2 regions of the Arthrobacter parietis genome follow, and region 2 is predicted to be linked to the other one. Evidence: riboswitches for the same ligand, from Rfam matches in the RefSeq annotation. Region 2 holds a riboswitch; the other holds the start of a gene.
What was found. A riboswitch is a leader RNA that binds a small molecule or an ion and turns the genes downstream of it on or off. The one in region 2 is predicted to bind glycine.
Positions count from the first base shown of each region.

Region 1: it holds a riboswitch for glycine, as region 2 does, so the genes downstream of both, gcvP (aminomethyl-transferring glycine dehydrogenase) here and gcvP (aminomethyl-transferring glycine dehydrogenase) in region 2, are expected to answer to the same signal.

Region 1 is NZ_BAAAON010000001.1:1,180,319-1,190,036, forward strand. Features, by position in the region: gene ABFX19_RS05555 (zinc ribbon domain-containing protein) at 1-160, opposite strand, end outside; gene ABFX19_RS05560 (ABC-F family ATP-binding cassette domain-containing protein) at 275-1,957, opposite strand; gene ABFX19_RS05565 (P-loop NTPase family protein) at 2,039-2,569, shown strand; gene ABFX19_RS05570 (hypothetical protein) at 2,589-2,783, shown strand; gene ABFX19_RS05575 (L-serine ammonia-lyase) at 2,821-4,194, opposite strand; gene gcvT (glycine cleavage system aminomethyltransferase GcvT) at 4,191-5,303, opposite strand; gene gcvP (aminomethyl-transferring glycine dehydrogenase) at 5,313-8,141, opposite strand; glycine riboswitch at 8,196-8,299, opposite strand; glycine riboswitch at 8,301-8,402, opposite strand; gene ABFX19_RS05590 (phytoene desaturase family protein) at 8,487-9,718, opposite strand, start outside.
Region 2 is NZ_BAAAON010000001.1:1,069,178-1,078,895, reverse strand. Features, by position in the region: gene glyA (serine hydroxymethyltransferase) at 1-1,218, opposite strand, end outside; gene gcvH (glycine cleavage system protein GcvH) at 1,215-1,598, opposite strand; gene gcvT (glycine cleavage system aminomethyltransferase GcvT) at 1,726-2,847, opposite strand; gene gcvP (aminomethyl-transferring glycine dehydrogenase) at 2,858-5,710, opposite strand; glycine riboswitch at 5,869-5,966, opposite strand; gene ABFX19_RS05020 (hypothetical protein) at 6,052-6,216, opposite strand; gene ABFX19_RS05015 (xanthine dehydrogenase small subunit) at 6,365-7,861, shown strand; gene xdhB (xanthine dehydrogenase molybdopterin binding subunit) at 7,858-9,718, shown strand, end outside.

The DNA.
Region 1 (9,718 bases), 110 kb from region 2:
CCAAACCCGCGCTCAACCAACGGCTGTGCCCGATGTCCCTGAAACCTCCGCCAACTGGCAACGGATCAACGGGCCGCTCTGACGATGACGGAGCCGATACGCGCGGAGTGGCTGGCGGCAGCGGCGGAAGGGCAGGCCGATCGACGGATTCTGGATTCATGGTTGTCCCCCAACGAAAGAATGATGAGGACGATCACTAATTTGCCCCCGGAGACAATTTACTATGAGGGGCCAGTGCCCCGGGTAGTGCTGTGGATAAGTGTCAAGCCTTGTCCTAGCGCGACCGCTGCACTCTGCCTTCGTCCCACACAGGAGCTTCCGATTCATACACCTTGCCGTCCTCGCCGAAGACGAGGAAGCGGTCAAAACTCCGCGCGAACCAGCGGTCGTGGGTTACGGCCAGCACGGTTCCCTCGAACGCGTCGATAGCGCGTTCCAGGGCTTCGGCTGAATGGAGATCGAGGTTGTCCGTGGGCTCGTCGAGGAGCAGGAGCGTGGCGCCGGACAGTTCGAGGAGCAGGATCTGCAGCCGTGCCTGCTGCCCGCCGGAAAGCGAGTCATACAGCTGTTCCGACTGCCCTGCCAGCCCGTAGCGGTCCAGTACTCCCGACGCCGCCTCCCGGCCGAGGCCCGATCGGTGATCGTCGCCGCGGTGCAGGATGTCGAGCAGGCTCCGGCCCAGCAGGTCCGGACGCACATGGGTCTGGGCGAAGAACCCAGGGCGAATGCGCGCACCCAACTTCACCACGCCGGTGTGAGGCACGGGTGCGATGCTCACCTCGGACACCGGTTCATGTTCTTTCTCCGGATCGGTGCCGCCGGCGGCGAGGAGGCGAAGGAAGTGGGACTTGCCGGACCCGTTGGAGCCCAGCACTCCGACGCGGTCACCGAACCAGATCTCGGTGCTGAACGGCTTCATCAGCCCGGTCAGCTCCAGTCTCTGCGCGACGACGGCCCGCTTGGCTGTGCGGCCACCCTTGAGCCGCATGTTCACGTTCTGCTCGATCGGGATCGCTTCCGGCGGCCCTGCCTCCAGGAATTTCGCCAGGCGCGTCTGGGCGGCGTGGTAGCGATTAGCCATGTCCGAGCGGAACGCGGCCTTGTTCTTGTACATGTTCACGAGCTCTTTGAGCTTGATGTGCTCCTCATCCCAACGTCGCCGCAGTTCCTCAAAGCGGGCGTTGCGGTCCGTCCGGGCCTGCAGGTAGGTGCTGAAACCTCCACCGTGCACCCAGCTGGAGGCGCCGAGTGCGCCGGGTTCCAGCGTGACGATCCGGGTAGCCGCATTGTCCAGCAGCTCGCGGTCGTGGCTGACAAAGAGGACCGACTTGCTGGACTCGTTGAGCTTCGCTTCGAGCCACCGTTTGCCGGGTACGTCGAGGTAGTTGTCCGGCTCGTCGAGGAGGAGCAGTTCGTCTGGACCGGAGAACAGCGCCTCCAGGACGAGCCGTTTCTGTTCTCCTCCGGATAACGACGACGCCGCGCGGTACTGTGCGCGATCATACGGAACGCCCAACGCAGCCATCGTCACTTCATCCCAGGTGGTTTCGAGCTCATAGCCGCCGGCGTCTCCCCAATCGGCAATCGCCTGGGCATAACGCATCTGGGTGGGTTCGTCGTCGTGCTCCATCATTGCGAGCTCAGCGTCGTCGATCTTTTTCGCGGCCGCTGCAAGCACCGGCGGCGCAGCGGAGACGAGCAGGTCCCGCACCGTGGTGTCATCGCGGACCTGGCCCACGAACTGGCGCATGATGCCCATACTGCCGGAGCGGGTGATGGCCCCCTCATCGGCGGTGATATCGCCGGCAACAATGCGAAGGAGCGTGGTCTTTCCGGTGCCGTTGGGACCGATCAGGGCAGTCTTGTGGCCCTCGCCGACCTTGAAGGTGACGCCGTTGAGCAACTGGCGGCCGTCGGAAAGAAAGTAGTCGATGTTGGAAATGTCGAGGTGCGCCACGCTCCCAGTCTTCCACCCGCATCCAGTGAGCCGAAATAGGGTCTCATCCGTGGGTAGACACTCGAGTGCGAGGATGGGAGCGTGATTCCAATAACTCCCCAGCGGGTGGTGTTCTTCGGCGTGACCGGATCCGGGAAAACAACAGCGGCTGAGCGCTATGCCGCTGCGACCGGGTTGCCGCTGACATCCGTAGACTCGGACATCGGGTGGCTTCCGGGATGGGCGGAGCGGGATCCCGCCGAGCAGCTCCGCATGGTTGAGGAAATCGCCTCGCGGGATGCCTGGGTGCTGGACAGCTTCTACCGGAAGTGGTCAGACCACCTGATTCCGCGCGCTGAAGTCATCGTTGCGCTGGATTATCCGCGCTGGCTCTCGCTGTCCCGGCTGGTCCGCAGGACGCTGCGGCGCATGGTGCTGCGGGAAGAGGTCTGCAACGGGAACACGGAGACCTTCCGCCGCGTCATCGCACACGACTCGATCATTCGGTGGCACTTCACGTCCTTCGCCAGCAAGCGCCGGAGGATTCTTGAATATCAGGACGCCGGGTTGCCAGTGCTTCGCTTCACCAGACCGCGGGATCTGGAGCAATGGCTCAGGTCCTATGAGAGGTGACGGCCTAATTCATCGAACGATGAGCTCGCTCACGCAAAGTAGCGCGCTAAAAATCGGTGCAGGAGGAGCTGCAGTCGGATCGGTCATCCCGACCCTCGGCGCCATCATTCCCGCGGCAGTCGGTGTGGACATCGACGTGGTGATGCAGGATGCCCGCGACCTCGTGCGCAACCGGCACACGCCGCGCCAGATCGTGAACGTCGAGGCTGACTGAGCCGCAGCTCAGTTCCGGGGCAGTCCCTGGAACCCAATCAGCATTCCACGACGTTCAAGGCCAGCCCGCCACGGGCGGTTTCCTTGTACTTGTCCATCATGTCCGCACCGGTTTCACGCATCGTCTTGATCGCAGCGTCAAGTGAGACGAAGTGCTGCCCGTCGCCGCGCACGGCCATGCGGGCTGCGGTGATTGCCTTCATCGCTCCCACGGCGTTGCGCTCGATGCACGGTATCTGCACCAGTCCGCCGACGGGATCGCAGGTCAAGCCCAGGTTGTGCTCAATGCCGATTTCAGCGGCGTTTTCGACCTGCTCGGGTGTGCCTCCCAACACCTCGGCCAGCCCCGCAGCGGCCATCGCGCACGCTGAACCAACTTCCCCCTGACAGCCGACCTCGGCACCCGAGATGGAGGCATTCTTCTTGAAGAGGGCACCGACAGCAGTGGCGGCGAGCAGGAAGCGGATAACGCCGTCGTCGTCGGCTCCCGGAACGAAGTCTGTGTAGTACTTCAGGACTGCCGGGATGATGCCGGCCGCGCCGTTGGTGGGAGCGGTCACCACACGACCGCCGGCCGCGTTTTCCTCGTTTACGGCAAGCGCGAACAGGGTGACCCACTCCATGGTGCTGAGGTGGTCATTGGGGTCAGCTTCCTTCTGAAGCAGTTCCAACTGCCGGGCAGCACGACGCCGGACATGCAGCCCACCGGGAAGAATGCCGCTGTTGGTCGACCCCCGCCGGATGGTGTCCTGCATGACGTCCCAGATCTCGAGCAGGCCGTTGCGGATCTCAGTCTCGGACCGGACGGCCAGTTCATTGGCCAGCACAATCCCGGAAAAGGACTTTCCCGTCGATGCTGCAAGGCCGAGCAACTGTTCGCCGGATTCAAACGGGTAGGGAATCGCGACGGTCTGTTCCGCGGACAGGTCGGTGCCGATCTGGTCCTCGTCCAGAACGAAACCCCCGCCCACCGAGTAGTATTCGCAGGCGAATAAGAGTATGCCCTCAGCGTTATATACCGAGAAGCGCATCCCATTGGTGTGGTAGTCCAGCCGCTGCTTGCGGTGCAGAACAAGATCTTTCTCCGGATCAAAAGCTACATCGTGTGAGCCGGCCAGACGAAGGGTCTTTGTTTTCGAGATTTCATCCACACGAGGTTCAGCGCGTTCCGGATCGGTAAGGTGCGGCTGCTCGCCCTCGAGCCCCAGGATCACGGCCTTGACTGTTCCGTGCCCATGACCGGTTACGCCCAACGAACCGAACAGTTCAGCATCGACGTGCTGGACCTGTTCCAGCAGCCCCTGCTCCACCACCATCCGGGTGAAGAGAAAGGCCGCCGTCATGGGCCCGCCCGTGTGTGAACTGGACGGACCTATCCCGATTTTGAAGAGGTCGAAGGCGCTGATGGTCATGAGCGGCCCGGACGCTTGTAGAACGGCAGCTCAACGACGGTGAAACCCTCCGGACGTCCGCGCAGGTCAACCTGCAGTTCCGTGCCCGGTTCGCTCAACGCTGTGTCAACGTAAGCGAGGGCAACCGGGTACCCGAGGGTCGGGCTCGGAAGGCCAGACGTAACGGTACCTACGGTCTGTCCGTTCGAAACGACGTCGTACCCTGCACGGGCAGACCGGCGTCCGGTACCACGCAAACCGACCAGCTTTCGCTCCGGTGTTTCGGCCTTCAGCGGCTCCAGCACGGAGCGGCCCACGAAGTTCTCGGTCTTCTTCAGGCTGACGACACCGCCCAATCCCGCTTCAAACGGATTTGTCTCCAGGCCGAGCTCATGACCGTACAACGGCATGCCGGCTTCAAGGCGAAGCGAGTCCCGCGAGGCCAGCCCGCAGGGCGCCAGGCCATGGTTGGTTCCTGCCTCGGTCACGGCTTTCCACAGCTGTACGGCCTGCGCGTTCTCGATGAAAAGTTCAAAGCCATCCTCGCCGGTGTAGCCGGTGCGGGCGAGGAGGACCGGCTGACCGGCGAGCTCCACGCGAACGGCGGCGTAGTACTTGAGCGAGGTGATGGCGTCGCGGTCTGCAGCCGGCGCCATGCCGAGCAGGATCGCCTCCGCGTTCGGTCCCTGCACCGCGATGAGAGCGGTCTCCTCCGACTGATCCTGCACAGTGACATCGAAGTCGGCAGCACGCTGCTGCAGCTCGGCAGCAACCGTGTCGGAGTTCGAGGCGTTGGGCACCACAAGGAACTGGTCCTCGGCGAGGCGGTACGTGATGAGGTCATCAATCACTCCGCCGCCCTCGGTGCAGATGAGGGAGTACTTGGCCTTCCCCACCGCCATGATCTCCATATTTCCCACGAGGGCATAGTTGAGGAAGCTGGCTGCCTGCGGCCCAGTGACCATCACCTCGCCCATGTGCGAAAGGTCGAAAATGCCGGCGGCCCGGCGAACCGTGTGGTGCTCTTCAAGTTCGCTGCGGTACTTCAGGGGCATCTGCCAACCGCCGAAGTCGGTGAATGCCGCACCGAGTTCCTGGTGCTGGGCATACAGCGCTGTCTGCTTTGTCATGGCGATCCCTTAGTCCTCGAAGTCTTCGATCGGCGGGCACGAGCACACGAGGTTCCTGTCACCGTGGGCGCCGTCGATACGGCGGACCGGCGGGAAGTACTTGTCGTGGCGCAGCGTCCGCAGCGGGAATGCAGCCAGTTCCCGGGAGTAGGCCTGCGACCACTCGTCACTGATGAGCGTCTGTGCGGTATGCGGTGCCTGGCGAAGCGGACTCTCCTCCAGCTGCCATTCGCCTGTTCCGACGCGGTCGATCTCGTGTCGGATGGCGATCATCGCCTCGACAAAACGGTCCAGTTCGCGCAGGTCCTCGGACTCCGTGGGCTCCACCATCAACGTGCCCGCTACCGGGAAGCTCAGCGTCGGGGCGTGGAAGCCGTAATCGATGAGGCGCTTGGCCACGTCTTCGGCTGTCACACCGGTCTTCGCGGTAAGTGCGCGAAGGTCCAGAATGCACTCGTGCGCCACGAGTCCGTTCTCACCCGAGTAGAGCACCGGGAAGTATTCATTGAGGCGGGCGGCGACGTAGTTCGCTGCAAGGAGCGCGGACTTCGTGGCTGCCGTCAGGCCCTCGCTTCCCATCAGCGCCACATAGGCCCAGGAAATCGGCAGTACGCCTGCTGAACCGAAGCGGGAGGCGGAGATAGGGACGCCGGCTGTGTTGCTGTTGTCTACACCAGCTGCGCTATTCGCATCTCCAGGCAGGAAGGGGGCAAGGTGCTCCGCCACTGCTACCGGCCCGACACCGGGACCTCCGCCGCCGTGCGGGATGCAGAACGTCTTGTGCAGGTTCAGGTGGGAAACATCACCACCGAACTCACCCGGCTTTGCTAGCCCGACCAGCGCGTTAAGGTTTGCGCCGTCGATGTAGACCTGACCGCCCGCGCCATGCACCTGGTCGCAGACCCAGCGGACGTCCTCCTCGAAAACGCCATGCGTGGACGGGTAGGTGATCATGATCGCGGAGAGGGAATCCTTGTTCGCCTCGATCTTTGCCTGGAGATCATCGTGATCGATGTTGCCGTTTCCGGCTGTCTTGACCACAACCACCTTCATGCCGGCGAGCACAGCAGAGGCGGCGTTGGTGCCGTGTGCTGACGATGGGATGAGGCACACTGTGCGAGCCTCATCACCGCGTGAAAGATGGTACTTGCGGATGGCCAGCAGACCGGCGAGTTCACCCTGGGAGCCGGCGTTCGGCTGAATCGACACCCTGGCGTAGCCGGTGATTTCAGCGAGACGGCCCTCCAGGTCATCAATCAGCTGGCGCCAGCCCTCGGTCTGGTGCTCGGGGGCGAACGGATGGATGGTTGCGAACTCGGGCCAGGAGATCGGTTCCATCTCAACCGTGGCGTTGAGCTTCATGGTGCAGGATCCCAACGGAATCATGGTGCGGTCCAGTGCCAGGTCGCGGTCCGAGAGACCGCGCAGGTAGCGCAGCATCTGGGTCTCTGAGCGGTGGAGGGAGAACACGGGATGGGTCATATAGGACGACGTCCGTTGCAGGTCAGCAGGGATTGCAGTCTCCGCGTCGGCTGACAGATTTACCCCGAAGATCTCGGCGATGGTTTCAAGGTGAGCGTCCGTGGTGGTCTCGTCACAGGAGATGCCGACGTGATCGGCATCGACCAACCGCAGGTTGATGCCGCGCTCCTCGGCCTTGCGGACAATGCTCTCGGACTGGCCCTCGACCTTCACGAGAAGGGTGTCGAAGAAGGACTCGTGGACCGTCCCTGGAACGGCTGCAGCGAGCCGCGCCGCCTTTCCATGGACACGTTCCGCGATCGCCTTCAGCCCGTCCGGACCGTGGTAAACGGCGTACATGCTGGCAACGATCGCGAGGAGCGCCTGAGCGGTACAGATGTTCGACGTAGCCTTCTCGCGGCGGATGTGCTGCTCACGTGTTTGCAGTGCAAGCCGGTAGGCGGGTGCGCCGTCGGAATCCTTCGACACCCCAACAAGGCGGCCGGGGAGCATGCGCTCCAGGCCCTTTCGAACGGCCATGTACGCAGCGTGCGGTCCGCCGAAGAACAGCGGCACACCGAAACGCTGGGCGGAGCCGACGGCGATATCCGCGCCCTGCTCCCCCGGAGGGGTGATCAGGGTCAGCGCTAGCAGGTCCGCTGCGACCGTCACCAGGGCGCCGCCGTCGTGCGCTTTCGCGACCATGTCCGTGTGGTTGCGGAGCGTGCCGGATGTCCCGGGCTGCTGGAGGACGACGCCGTTGATGTCGCCGTCCGGCAATCCCTTTGAGAGGTCAGCGATCTCGATATCAAAGCCCAGCGCCTCAGCGCGGCCCTGCACGACGGCGATGGTCTGGGGGAGGCATTCCGCGTCCAGGATGGTTCGTCCCTTGTTCTTGCCGGAGCGACGCATCAGGAGGACGGCCTCGGCAACGGCCGATGCTTCATCGAGCAGGGAGGCGTTGGCGATGGGCAGCGCAGTGAGGTCCTGGACCATCGTCTGGAAGTTCAGCAGGGCTTCAAGACGGCCCTGGGAGATTTCCGGCTGGTAGGGCGTGTAGGCGGTGTACCAGGCGGGAGCCTCAAGCACATTGCGGCGGATGACAGGAGGGGTGACCGTGTCGTAGTAGCCCTGACCGATCATCTGCACGGCGGTCTTGTTCTTCGCGGCGATGCTGCGCAGTTCCGCCAGGACCTCCGACTCGCTCAGCGCAGACGGAATGTCCAGGCCCTCGTTGATACGGATGCTCGCCGGCACCGCAACATCGACGAGTTTGTCCAGGCTGGGGTAGCCCAGGACCTTGAGCATCTGCTCGGCGTCGTCCGAGCGGGGACCGATGTGGCGGTCGGAGAAAGTTGATTCCGTCTGGTGCGTCATGAGGAACTCCGTGAATCAGTGTGCGTGCAGGGCGCGCGGACAGGTGGGTGGGTTCCTCCCCGCTCTGTCTTGGACCTGAGAGATTCCGTGAACACAGGGTTCACCTTGCACCGTCGGTGAGCACAACCTATCTTCAGCTGCGCTACTTTCCAGAGTTGCCTTTCCGCTGCGGTGCTGGGCCTGAGAGATTCCTGGGGAGGGTTTGCTCCTACGGCGCCTGCCGGCTGTAGGTCAACGGCAGGACTCTCCCGCTGCGGGTCAAGGGCGTTTTATTACTGCGCTTTTCAGTTATGCGATCGTGATCAAGCTTACTCTTCGCTGAAATCGATCAGCAAAGGAGTGCGCTCACGATGACCTTCCCAACTGCGGCACCGGCAGCCCGAACACGTCCTTGAGTGCAAGTTTTGCCGCGTGATAACCGCCCATCCCGTGCACGCCCGGGCCGGGCGGGGTCGATGCTGAGCACAGATAGAGGCCCTTCCCCGGCATCCGCCAAGGGTGCGGCCCGAATGAGGGACGCGCCAGCAGCTGAGGGATGGTCACCGCGCCACCGCTGAAGTCACCGCCCACGTAATTGGCGTTGTACTGCTCAAGGTCAGCTGCAGTCATGACGTGTGAACGCACGACGACGTCGCGGAAGCCGGGCGCGAAACGTTCGATCTGCCGCACAATGGCCTCCGTCATGTCCCGCGTGGAACCGTTGGGCACGTGGCAGTAAGTCCACAGAACCTGCCGTCCGTGGGGTGCGCGGGAAGAATCGAACAGGGAAGGCTGCGAAACCAGCACGTACGGTTTTTCCGGATGGCGTCCGGCGGCCACGTCGGCTTCCGACGCCGCCACTTCAGCCCGGGTTCCGCCCGCATGAACTGTGCCGGCCGCTCGTACTTCCTCGTTTGCCCACGGCACCGGCCCCGAGAGGATGAAGTCAACCTTGCAGGCGCCGTCCCCGAAGCGGAACCGGTCCAGCATTGAGACGTAGCCCTGCGGGAGGCGATCGCCTGCCAGGCCTCCAACAGCACCGGGTGAGACATCGAGCAGGACTGCCTTTGCTCCGTCGAACTCGCCGACCGATTCAATCCGACGGGCAGTGTGGACGGCGCCGCCATGTGCCCGGATGTCATCCGCCATAGCGTTGACCAATGCCTGGGATCCGCCAACCGGAATGGGCCATCCCACGGCATGCGCCAACGCTCCGAGGGTGAGCCCGGCACCTGCAGCCGCGAGTGTGGGCAGGGCAGCAACGGCATGTGCGGCAACTCCGGTAAACAATGCCGCCGCCTCTTCCGTCGAGAAGCGCAGGTTCCACAGGCCAGTCCCCTGCTCGAGCGTCCTTGAACCGAGCAGGGCGGCCGCGACTGGATGCCGCGGGACCCGCAGGAACTGGTTGAGCCCGGTATCGACCACCCCATCAATGTGCTGCACGAGCGGGCGCATCAGTCGCCGCCAGGCCTGTCCGTCCTTGTCCAGACCGAGCGCCGTACGCCCAAGATCGCGGTACGCGAGTCCAGCACGGCCATTGTCCAGCGGATTGGCGTACGACAGCTCGGGAACCACGAAGGGAATCCGTTCCCGGAGAC
Region 2 (9,718 bases):
GATGTCCGCGACCTCCGCGAAGGCTTCCTCGCCGAAGCCGCGGGTAGCCAGTGCGGGCGTGCCGATGCGCAGACCGGAGGTCACCATCGGCGGACGCGGATCAAACGGCACCGCGTTGCGGTTCACGGTGATATCGATTTCCGCCAGGCGGTCCTCGGCCTGCTGGCCGTTGAGCTCGCAGTTGCGCAGGTCGACCAGGACGAGGTGCACATCGGTTCCGCCGGAGATGACGCTGATCCCCTTCGCGGTGACGTCGGGCTGGACCAGTCGTTCGGCCAGGATCCGGGCGCCGGCAAGGACGCGCTCCTGGCGCTCCTTGAATTCCGGCGAGGCGGCGATCTTGAAGGCAACCGCCTTGCCCGCGATGACATGCTCCAGGGGCCCGCCCTGCTGGCCCGGGAAAACGGCAGAGTTGATCTTCTTGGCGATGTCGGCGTTGTTGCTCAGGATGATTCCGCCGCGCGGACCGGCGAGGGTCTTGTGCGTGGTGGAGGTGGTGACGTGTGCGTGCGGCACGGGGGAGGGGTGCAGCCCGGCGGCGACGAGGCCGGCGAAGTGCGCCATATCCACCATGAGGTAGGCCCCCACCGAGTCGGCGATCCGCCGGAACTCGGCGAAGTCCAACTGGCGGGCGTACGCGGACCAGCCGGCAACGATGAGCTGCGGCTTGTGTTCCTGTGCAAGGCGCTCCACCTCGGCCATGTCGATCCGGTGGTCATCTTCGCGGACCTGGTACGGAATGACGTTGTACAGCTTGCCCGAGAAGTTGATGCGCATGCCGTGTGTCAGGTGACCGCCGTGGGCCAGGTTCAGGCCCATGATGGTGTCGCCCGGCTTGATCAGCGCGTGCATCACCGAGGCGTTGGCCTGGGCGCCGGAGTGCGGCTGCACGTTGGCGTACTCAGCGCCGAACAGGGCCTTCAGGCGGTCGATCGCCAGCTGCTCGATGACGTCCACATGTTCGCAGCCGCCGTAATAACGCTTGCCGGGATAGCCCTCGGCGTACTTGTTGGTCAGGACGGAACCCTGTGCCTGCATCACGGCAGCGGCGGTGTGGTTCTCCGATGCGATCATTTCCAGACCGGTGCGCTGGCGGTTCAGTTCGTCGTCGATCTTCGCTGCGATCTCCGGGTCAAGGTCGGACAGCTGGGCGTTCAGCGACGGCGCCGCAACCTGCTCGAAAGCGATCGTGGCCTCGCTTGTGCCTGCCGGGCTCACAGCTCGCCGCCGTTGGCTGCTGCGTACTCTTCAGCTGACATCAGCGGGCCCTCTTCGGTCACGCTCACCTTGAACAGCCAGCCGTTGCCGTACGGATCGCTGTTGATCAGCTCCGGATTGTCGACGACGTCGGCATTGGTTTCGGTGACCTCGCCGCTGACCGGCGCGTAGAGGTCTGACACGGACTTGGTGGATTCCACCTCGCCGCACGTCTCGCCGGCTGTGACGGTGTCCCCGACCTCGGGAAGGTCCACGTACACGATGTCGCCGAGGGCGTCAGTGGCCACGGCGGTGATGCCGATCGAGACCGGTCCGGAGCCGTCGCCGGCGATCCATTCGTGCTCGGCGGAGTATTTCAGGTCGGCAATAACCTTGCTCATCTTGTTCTTCCTTTACAACGAGAAATCTATGGGTAAGAGAACTCCGGCAGAGCCGGCGTTTTCGAAAGCGTGCGTTAAGCGAAGCAGCACGCGTGAAAATGCCGACTCTAACGGAGGTGCCGCAGGGCTACTTTTCGCGCTTATAGAACGGCAGCGCGACGACTTCGAACGGCTCTGCTTTGCCGCGGAGGTCGATATCCAGCGCCGTGCCCGGTTCAGCGTGCTCGACGTCGACGTACGCCATGGCGATCGGGTAGCCCAGGGTGGGGGAGGGCTGGCCGGAGGTCACTTCGCCCACCACGTTGCCGTCTTTCAGGACGGGATAGTGGCTGCGGCCTGCGCGGCGTCCGAGGCCCTTGAGGCCTACGAGCTTGCGGCCGGTGGTGGAACCGGCGCCGGCGGCCTTGAGTTCGGCCAGCGCGGTCTTGCCGATGAAGTCGGATTCCTTGGCCAGCGAGACGACCGGGCCAAGACCTGCGGCGTAGGGGTTGCCCTCGCGGGAGAGTTCGTTTCCGTACAGCGGCATGCCTGCCTCAAGGCGCAGGGAGTCGCGGGATGCGAGTCCGGCGGGGATGAGGCCTTGCCCGGTCCCGGTCTCCAGCAGAGCCTCCCACAGAGCCGCGGCATCCTCGTTCGGTACGTAGATTTCGAAGCCGTCCTCGCCGGTGTACCCGGTGCGGGCCAGCAGCAACTGCTTACCCTGAATCTCAACCTCGACCGCCGCGTAGTACTTGAGTTCGGTGACGAGTGAATGCTGTTCGGCGGGCACCAGCGTGAGCAGGATTTCCTCGGCTTTGGGTCCCTGGACAGCGATCAGTGACGTCTGGGCAGAGACGTCGTCGATGGTCACATCGAAGTTGGCGGCCCTTTCAAGCAATTCCGCGGCGACCACGGGCGCGTTGCCGGCGTTCGGCACCACCAGGTACTTCTCCTCCCCTCGGCGGTAGGAAATCAGGTCGTCGATGATGCCGCCGTCTTCCTGGCAGATCAGCGAGTACTTGGCTTTTCCGACTGCCACTGCTGAGAGCTTCCCGGCCAGTGCGTAGTCAAGGAAGGCCGCGGCGTCCGGGCCGGTGACCCAGACTTCTCCCATGTGGGAGAGGTCAAACAGCCCGGCCGCTTTGCGCACTGCGTGGTGCTCGGCGAGTTCGGAGCTGTACTTCAGGGGCATCTGCCAGCCGCCGAAGTCGGTGAATGAGGCGCCGGCCAGCTTGTGCTGGTCGTAGAGTGCTGTGTACTTCTCAGTCATCGCGGAATCCTTAGTCTTCGAAAGCGGTGAGGGGAGGGCAGGAGCAGACCAGGTTACGGTCTCCCGCGGCGCCGTCGATGCGGCCAACCGGCGGGAAGTACTTGTCCTGCCGGAGGGATGGGACGGGGAAGGCGCCCTGCTCGCGCGGGTAACGGCGCTCCCACTCTGAGGTGACGACGGCGGCAGCCGTGTGCGGTGCGTTGCGCAGCGGCGATTCCTCGATAGTGAAATCTCCGGCGGCGACCTGCTCCATTTCCTTGCGGATGGTCACCATTGCTTCGATGAAGCGGTCGATTTCCGCGAGGTCCTCGGACTCGGTCGGTTCCACCATCAGCGTGCCCGCCACGGGGAAGGACAGCGTGGGGGCATGGAACCCGAAGTCGATGAGGCGCTTGGCAACGTCCTCGGCCGTGACCCCCGTGCGCGCTGTGAGCTCGCGAAGGTCCAGGATGCACTCGTGCGCCACAAGGCCGCTCTCGCCGGTGTAGAGGACCGGGAAGTGTTCGGTCAACCGGGCGGCAATGTAGTTCGCTGCCAGGAGGGCGGACTTGGTGGCTTCGGTGAGGCCCTGGCCGCCCATCAGCTTCACATACGCCCAGGAGATTGGCAGGACGCCCGCGGAACCGAAGCGGGATGCGGAAATCGCAACACCGTGCCCTGCCTCATGGGCGGACTTGTTCGCGTCGCCCGGCATGAACGGTGCCAGGTGTGCCTTTGCAGCCACCGGCCCGACGCCGGGACCGCCGCCGCCGTGCGGGATGCAGAAGGTCTTGTGCAAATTCAGGTGAGAGACGTCCCCGCCGAACTTGCCCGGCTGGGCAAGGCCAACGAGCGCGTTCAGGTTTGCGCCGTCGACGTAGACCTGGCCGCCGGCCTCGTGCACCGCATCGCAGACTTCACGGACGTCGGCGTCGAACACTCCATGGGTGGACGGGTAGGTAATCATGATCGCCGAGAGGGCATCCCGGTGGGCTTCGATCTTCGCCCGGAGGTCCCCGTGGTCGATGGTGCCGTCCGAAGCCGTGGCCACCACAACGACCTTCATACCCGCGAGAACGGCGGAAGCAGCGTTCGTGCCGTGTGCGGACGCAGGAATCAGGCAGACGTTGCGCTGTCCCTCGCCGCGGGAAGCGTGGTAACCGCGGATAGCAAGCAACCCGGCGAGCTCACCCTGTGACCCGGCGTTGGGCTGGATCGAGACCTGATCGTACCCGGTGATCTCAGCGAGGTCGGCTTCGAGTCCGTCGATCAGCTCGCGCCAGCCTTCGGTCTGGGAATCCGGGGCAAAGGGGTGGATGGAAGCGAACTCTGGCCAGGAGATGGCCTCCATTTCAGCGGTGGCGTTCAACTTCATCGTGCAGGAGCCCAGCGGGATCATGGTGCGGTCCAGCGCGAGGTCGCGGTCCGAAAGCCTGCGGATGTAGCGCAGCAGCTGGGTCTCCGAGCGGTGCGTGTTGAAGACCGGGTGCTGAAGGTATTCCGAGGTGCGCACCGCGGCGGCGGGCAGCTCGAAGCCCGCGGCTTCCCTTACCTGACCGGCACCGAAGGCGGCGGACACGGCGGAGAGGATTTCCGGCGTCGTCGTTTCATCGACCGAGATGCCGACGGTGTCGGCGTTGACGAGGCGCAGGTTGATGCCGCGGGATTCGGCAGCGGAGACTACCTTGGCGGCGTCGCGCGGTACGCGGACGGTGAGGGTGTCGAAGAAGGAGTCGCTCGTCAGTTCCCAGCCGGCGGCCTTCAGGGTGGTGGCGAGCGCACGGGTGTTGCTGTGGACGTTCTGCGCAATGGCTTTCAGTCCGTCCGGGCCGTGGTAGACGGCGTAGAAGGAAGACACGATGGCCAGCAGTGCCTGCGCGGTGCAGATGTTCGACGTGGCCTTTTCGCGGCGGATGTGCTGCTCGCGGGTCTGGAGGGCCAGGCGGTAGGCGGTAGCACCGGCGTTGTCCTTCGAGACGCCGACGATGCGGCCTGGGAGGGTGCGTTCCATGCCGTCGCGCACGGCCATGTACGCGGCGTGCGGTCCGCCGAAGAACAGTGGAACACCGAGGCGCTGGGTGGAACCGACGGCGACATCCGCTCCCTGCTCACCCGGAGGGGTGATGAGCGTCAGTGCGAGGAGGTCAGCGGCGACCGTGACCAGCGCACCGCGCTCCTTCGCTTCTGCGATGACGGAGGTCTGGTCCCAGACACGGCCGGAGACGCCCGGCTGCTGGAGGACGACGCCGTTGATGTCGCCTTCCGGGAGTCCCTGCGAGAGGTCAGCGACCTCAACCTCGAATCCGAGCGCCTCTGCGCGGCCGAGGACGATCGCAATGGTCTGGGGCAGGCAGTCCGCGTCGAGGACCGTTTTGCCGTCCTTGACGGCCTTGTTCTTGTTGGCCCGGCGCATGAGCAGCACGGCTTCGGCCACCGCGGTGGCTTCATCGAGAAGGGAAGCGTTGGCCACCGGCAGGGCAGTGAGATCCTGCACCATGGTCTGGAAGTTGAGCAGCGCCTCGAGCCGGCCCTGCGAGATCTCGGGCTGATAAGGCGTGTAGGCCGTGTACCAGGCGGGCGCCTCGAGGATATTGCGGCGGATCACTGCCGGCGTGACGGTGTCGTAGTAGCCCTGACCGATCATCTGGACGGCGGTCTTGTTCCTGCCGGCAAGCCTTCGCAGTTCGGCCAGCACCTGGACTTCGCTGAGCGCGTTGTCCAGCCCGAGCGGGCTTTCCTGACGAATGGAGTCGGGAACGGCACTGCCAACGAGGCCGTCGACGGTGTCATAGCCGACAGCCTTGAGCATCGTGTCGATGTGGTACTGGCGGCGCGCACCGATGTGGCGGTCTGCGAACGTGGGGACGAATGACTGGACTGTCATATGAGGAACTCCATAACTCAGGTGGCGCAAAACACCACGATGACTTGGGTTCCTCCCCGCTCTGTATTGGACCTGAGAGTTTCCGTTTTTCCTGATGTTCTCAGGATCCACTTGCACCGTCGGTGAGCCCGGTTTCCCGGACTGCTTTCCAGAGTTGCCTCGCCGCGGCGGTACGTGGGCCTGAGAGATTCCTGGGGAGGATTTGCTCCTACGGCGCCTGCTGAACGTACCGGCAGGACTCTCCCGCCGCGGATCGAAAGCGTGCGTCACTGACAGGTGACGCGATTCACAGACTACCGGTTGGTTGAGTCTTCACGCAACTCCTGTACGACTGGGTCCGTCTAGTTCAGTGACTTCTCTACGTCAGCCAGTTCTGTACGCTCCCAGAGGGCAGTCTCGTATCGATGGCCAGCGGCACTAGCGCTCGATGCCGCATCCACTGCCTCCCTGAACTTCAACAACCGAAGTCGCCGCTCTTCCTCGGCAGCAGGACTTGTTGTGCTCAAAACTTTGCTCCTTTCTATCGCATGGTGGAAACGAAGTTCCGCTCGGTGGGTGTACGCTAGGTCACACCGAAACTACGTAACGAACAGTTTGACACGCTTCAGGCAGTTCGGTTGGCGCGTCGGTCCGGTTAGTACGGGAGCGTGAATGATGGACGGAATCAAGGTAACCGTCAATGGCAAAGTCCGGGACTGCAGCGGAACAAACCCCCACATTCGATTACTCGACTGGTTGCGGGATGAAGGGCTTACGGGCTCGAAGGAAGGCTGCGCTGAAGGGGAATGCGGTGCCTGCGCCGTCCTCGTAGCCCGCCCGGACGGATCCGATCGCAGCCGATGGACCTCGGTCAATGCGTGTCTCCCGCCGGCACTGGCCTTCGACGGCCAGGAAATCGTCACCGCTGAGGGTCTCGGGAACGTCTCTGATGCGTGCACGCCGGAGGACCTCCACCCCGTGCAGCGCGAGATGGCGGAGCGCGGCGGCTCGCAGTGTGGCTACTGCACCCCGGGATTTGTCTGCTCGATGGCTGCTGAATATTACCGACCGGAGCGCTCGCCCGCGCAGGAAGACAAGGAAACGGGAACCGCCGTCGTCGGTGAAGAGCACGCAACTGACCACGAATGCGGCCCCAACGGGTTTGACCTCCATGCGCTCAGCGGGAACCTGTGCCGCTGCACCGGCTACCGGCCGATCCGCGACGCTGCTTACGCGCTCGAAACACCTTCGGGCTCGGATCCGCTGCTCGAACGGCAGAACCGGCCCGCCCCCGCGCCGCAGCACACCCGTGTCAGCGGTGAATCGGAGTTTATCCGTCCGCAGTCGCTCGATGAGGTCCACCAGACATTGCGCGAGAACTCGGACGTGAAGCTGGTTGCGGGAGCGACCGACCTCGGCGTTGAGGTTAATCTGCGGCATTCCCGCCCGCCGCTGGTCCTCGCGATTGATCGGCTGGAGGAACTCCGGGCGCTGACGTTCGACGCCGATTCCATCGAGATCGGCGCCGCGCTGACACTCTCTGAAGTCGAGCGGGCACTCGACGGCCGCGTCCCGCTGTTGGGTTACCTTTTCCCGCAGTTCGCCTCCCGGCTGATCCGTAACGCCGCGACCTTCGGTGGGAACCTCTCCACGGGTTCGCCCATCGGCGACTCCGCGCCGGTTTTCCTGGCGCTCGACGCAAGAATTGTCCTCTCCTCCACAGACGGAGAGCGCGAAGTTCCGTTGTCCGAGTACTACACCGGCTACCGCCAGAGTGTTCGTCAGCCGCACGAAATGCTCCGCGCTATTCGCATCCCGTTGCCGCTCGCCGAAAGCACCGCGTTTTACAAGATCGCGAAGCGGCGCTTCGACGACATCTCAAGTGTGTCCGTGGCCATCGCACTGCAACTCAGCGGCGGCGTCGTAACCTCCGTGCGCATCGGACTCGGCGGTGTGGCAGCGACGCCAATCCGCGCTCTCGCGACGGAAGAGGCGCTCGTCGGTCAACCCTGGACGTCGGACACGGTGGCCGCCGCCGCCGTCGTCATGGCGGGTGAAGGAACGCCGATCGATGACATGCGGGCCAGCTCGCTGTACCGCTCGGCGATGCTGAGACAGGCGCTGCTGAGATTCCATGCTGAGAACGCTGAAGATCTGGAGGTGGCCAAGTGAAGTCGCTGTCGGATCGCCCAGTAAACCCCGTGGTCGGTGTCCCCGTATCCCACGAAAGCGCCGCAGCCCACGTCACCGGTACGGCTCTGTATACGGATGACCTGGTTGTCCGCAGCTCGAACGCGCTGCATGCCTGGCCGGTTCAGTCGGCGCATGCTCACGCCCGCATAGCTGGCCTGCGCACCGAGCCCGCGCTGGAGGTTCCGGGCGTCGTCAGGGTACTAACGGCGACGGACGTTCCAGGCGTGAACGACGCCGGGATCAAGCATGACGAACCGCTCTTCCCCAGCGAAGTGATGTTCTACGGCCACGCCGTGTGCTGGGTGCTGGGGGAGTCGCTAGAAGCCGCGCGCCTCGGCGCGGAGGCGGTGGAGGTCGATTACGAGCCGTTGCCGTCGTTGATCACTGTTGAGGAAGCCATCGCGGCCGAGAGCTTCCAGGGGAACCGCCCGACGGTTGCTCGCGGCGAGCCGGACAAGGCGCTCGAGGATGCAGCGCACCGGTTCAGTGGCGAGTTCCAGTTCAGCGGGCAGGAGCACTTCTACCTGGAAACGCACGCATCGTTCGCCTACATCGACGAGTCCGGGCAGGTGTTCATCCAGTGCAGCACCCAGCACCCCTCCGAGACGCAGGAAATCGTGGCGCACGTGCTGAACCTATCCAGTCACGACGTCACAGTGCAGTGCCTCCGCATGGGCGGCGGATTCGGCGGCAAGGAGATGCAGCCGCACGGCTTCGCGGCCATCGCGGCGCTCGGCGCCACGCTTACCGGCAGGCCCGTCCGGCTGCGGCTGAACCGCACCCAGGACATCACCATGTCCGGCAAGCGCCACCCCTTCCACGCCACGTGGGAGGCAGGGTTCGACGACGACGGTCGCCTCCAGGCGCTGAAAGCCACCCTCACGAGCGACGGCGGTTGGAGCCTCGACCTCTCCGAACCTGTGCTGCAGCGGGCGTTGTGCCACATCGACAATGCCTACTACATCCCGAACATCGAGGTGAACGGTCGGATCGCGAAAACCAATAAGACGTCGCAGACGGCGTTCCGAGGCTTCGGCGGTCCGCAGGGGATGCTCGTGATCGAGGATCTACTTGGCCGGTGCGCGCCGTTGCTGGGGCTGGATCCGAGTGAGCTTCGTCATCGTAATTTCTATGAGCCCGGGCAGAGCACGCCGTACGGGCAGCCGGTGCGGCACGCCGAACGCCTTCAGGCGATCTGGCAGTCGCTTTCGGACCGTGCGGACGTTGCCCGGCGCCGCGAGGAGATCGCGAAGTTCAACGCCTCGCACCCGAATGTGAAGCGGGCGCTCGGTATGACCCCGGTCAAGTTCGGCATCTCCTTCAACCTGACCGCGTTCAACCAGGCCGGCGCGCTGGTGCACGTGTATAAGGACGGGTCGGTGCTCATCAACCACGGCGGCACGGAGATGGGCCAGGGCCTGCATACCAAGATGCGGCAGGTTGCGGCGACTGCGCTGGGGGTGCCGCTGTCCTCCGTCCGGCTCGCGCCGACGCGGACGGACAAGGTGCCCAATACGTCGGCGACGGCGGCCAGCTCCGGAGCGGACCTCAACGGCGGCGCGATCAAGAACGCTTGCGAGCAGATCAGCGAACGGCTGGCGGAAGTGGCCGCGCGGAAGCTGAACATCCACCCCGACGATGTCCGGTTCGATGACGGAAAGGTCACCGGCATCGGCTTCCATGATTCGGCGATGACCTTCGCGGAGTTGGCACGTGACGCGTACTTCCAGCGAGTTTCCCTGTGGGCGGCCGGGTATTACCGGACGGAAGGACTGCACTGGGACAGCGCCCGCATGCAGGGCGAACCGTTCAAGTACTTCAGTTACGGCGCGGCGC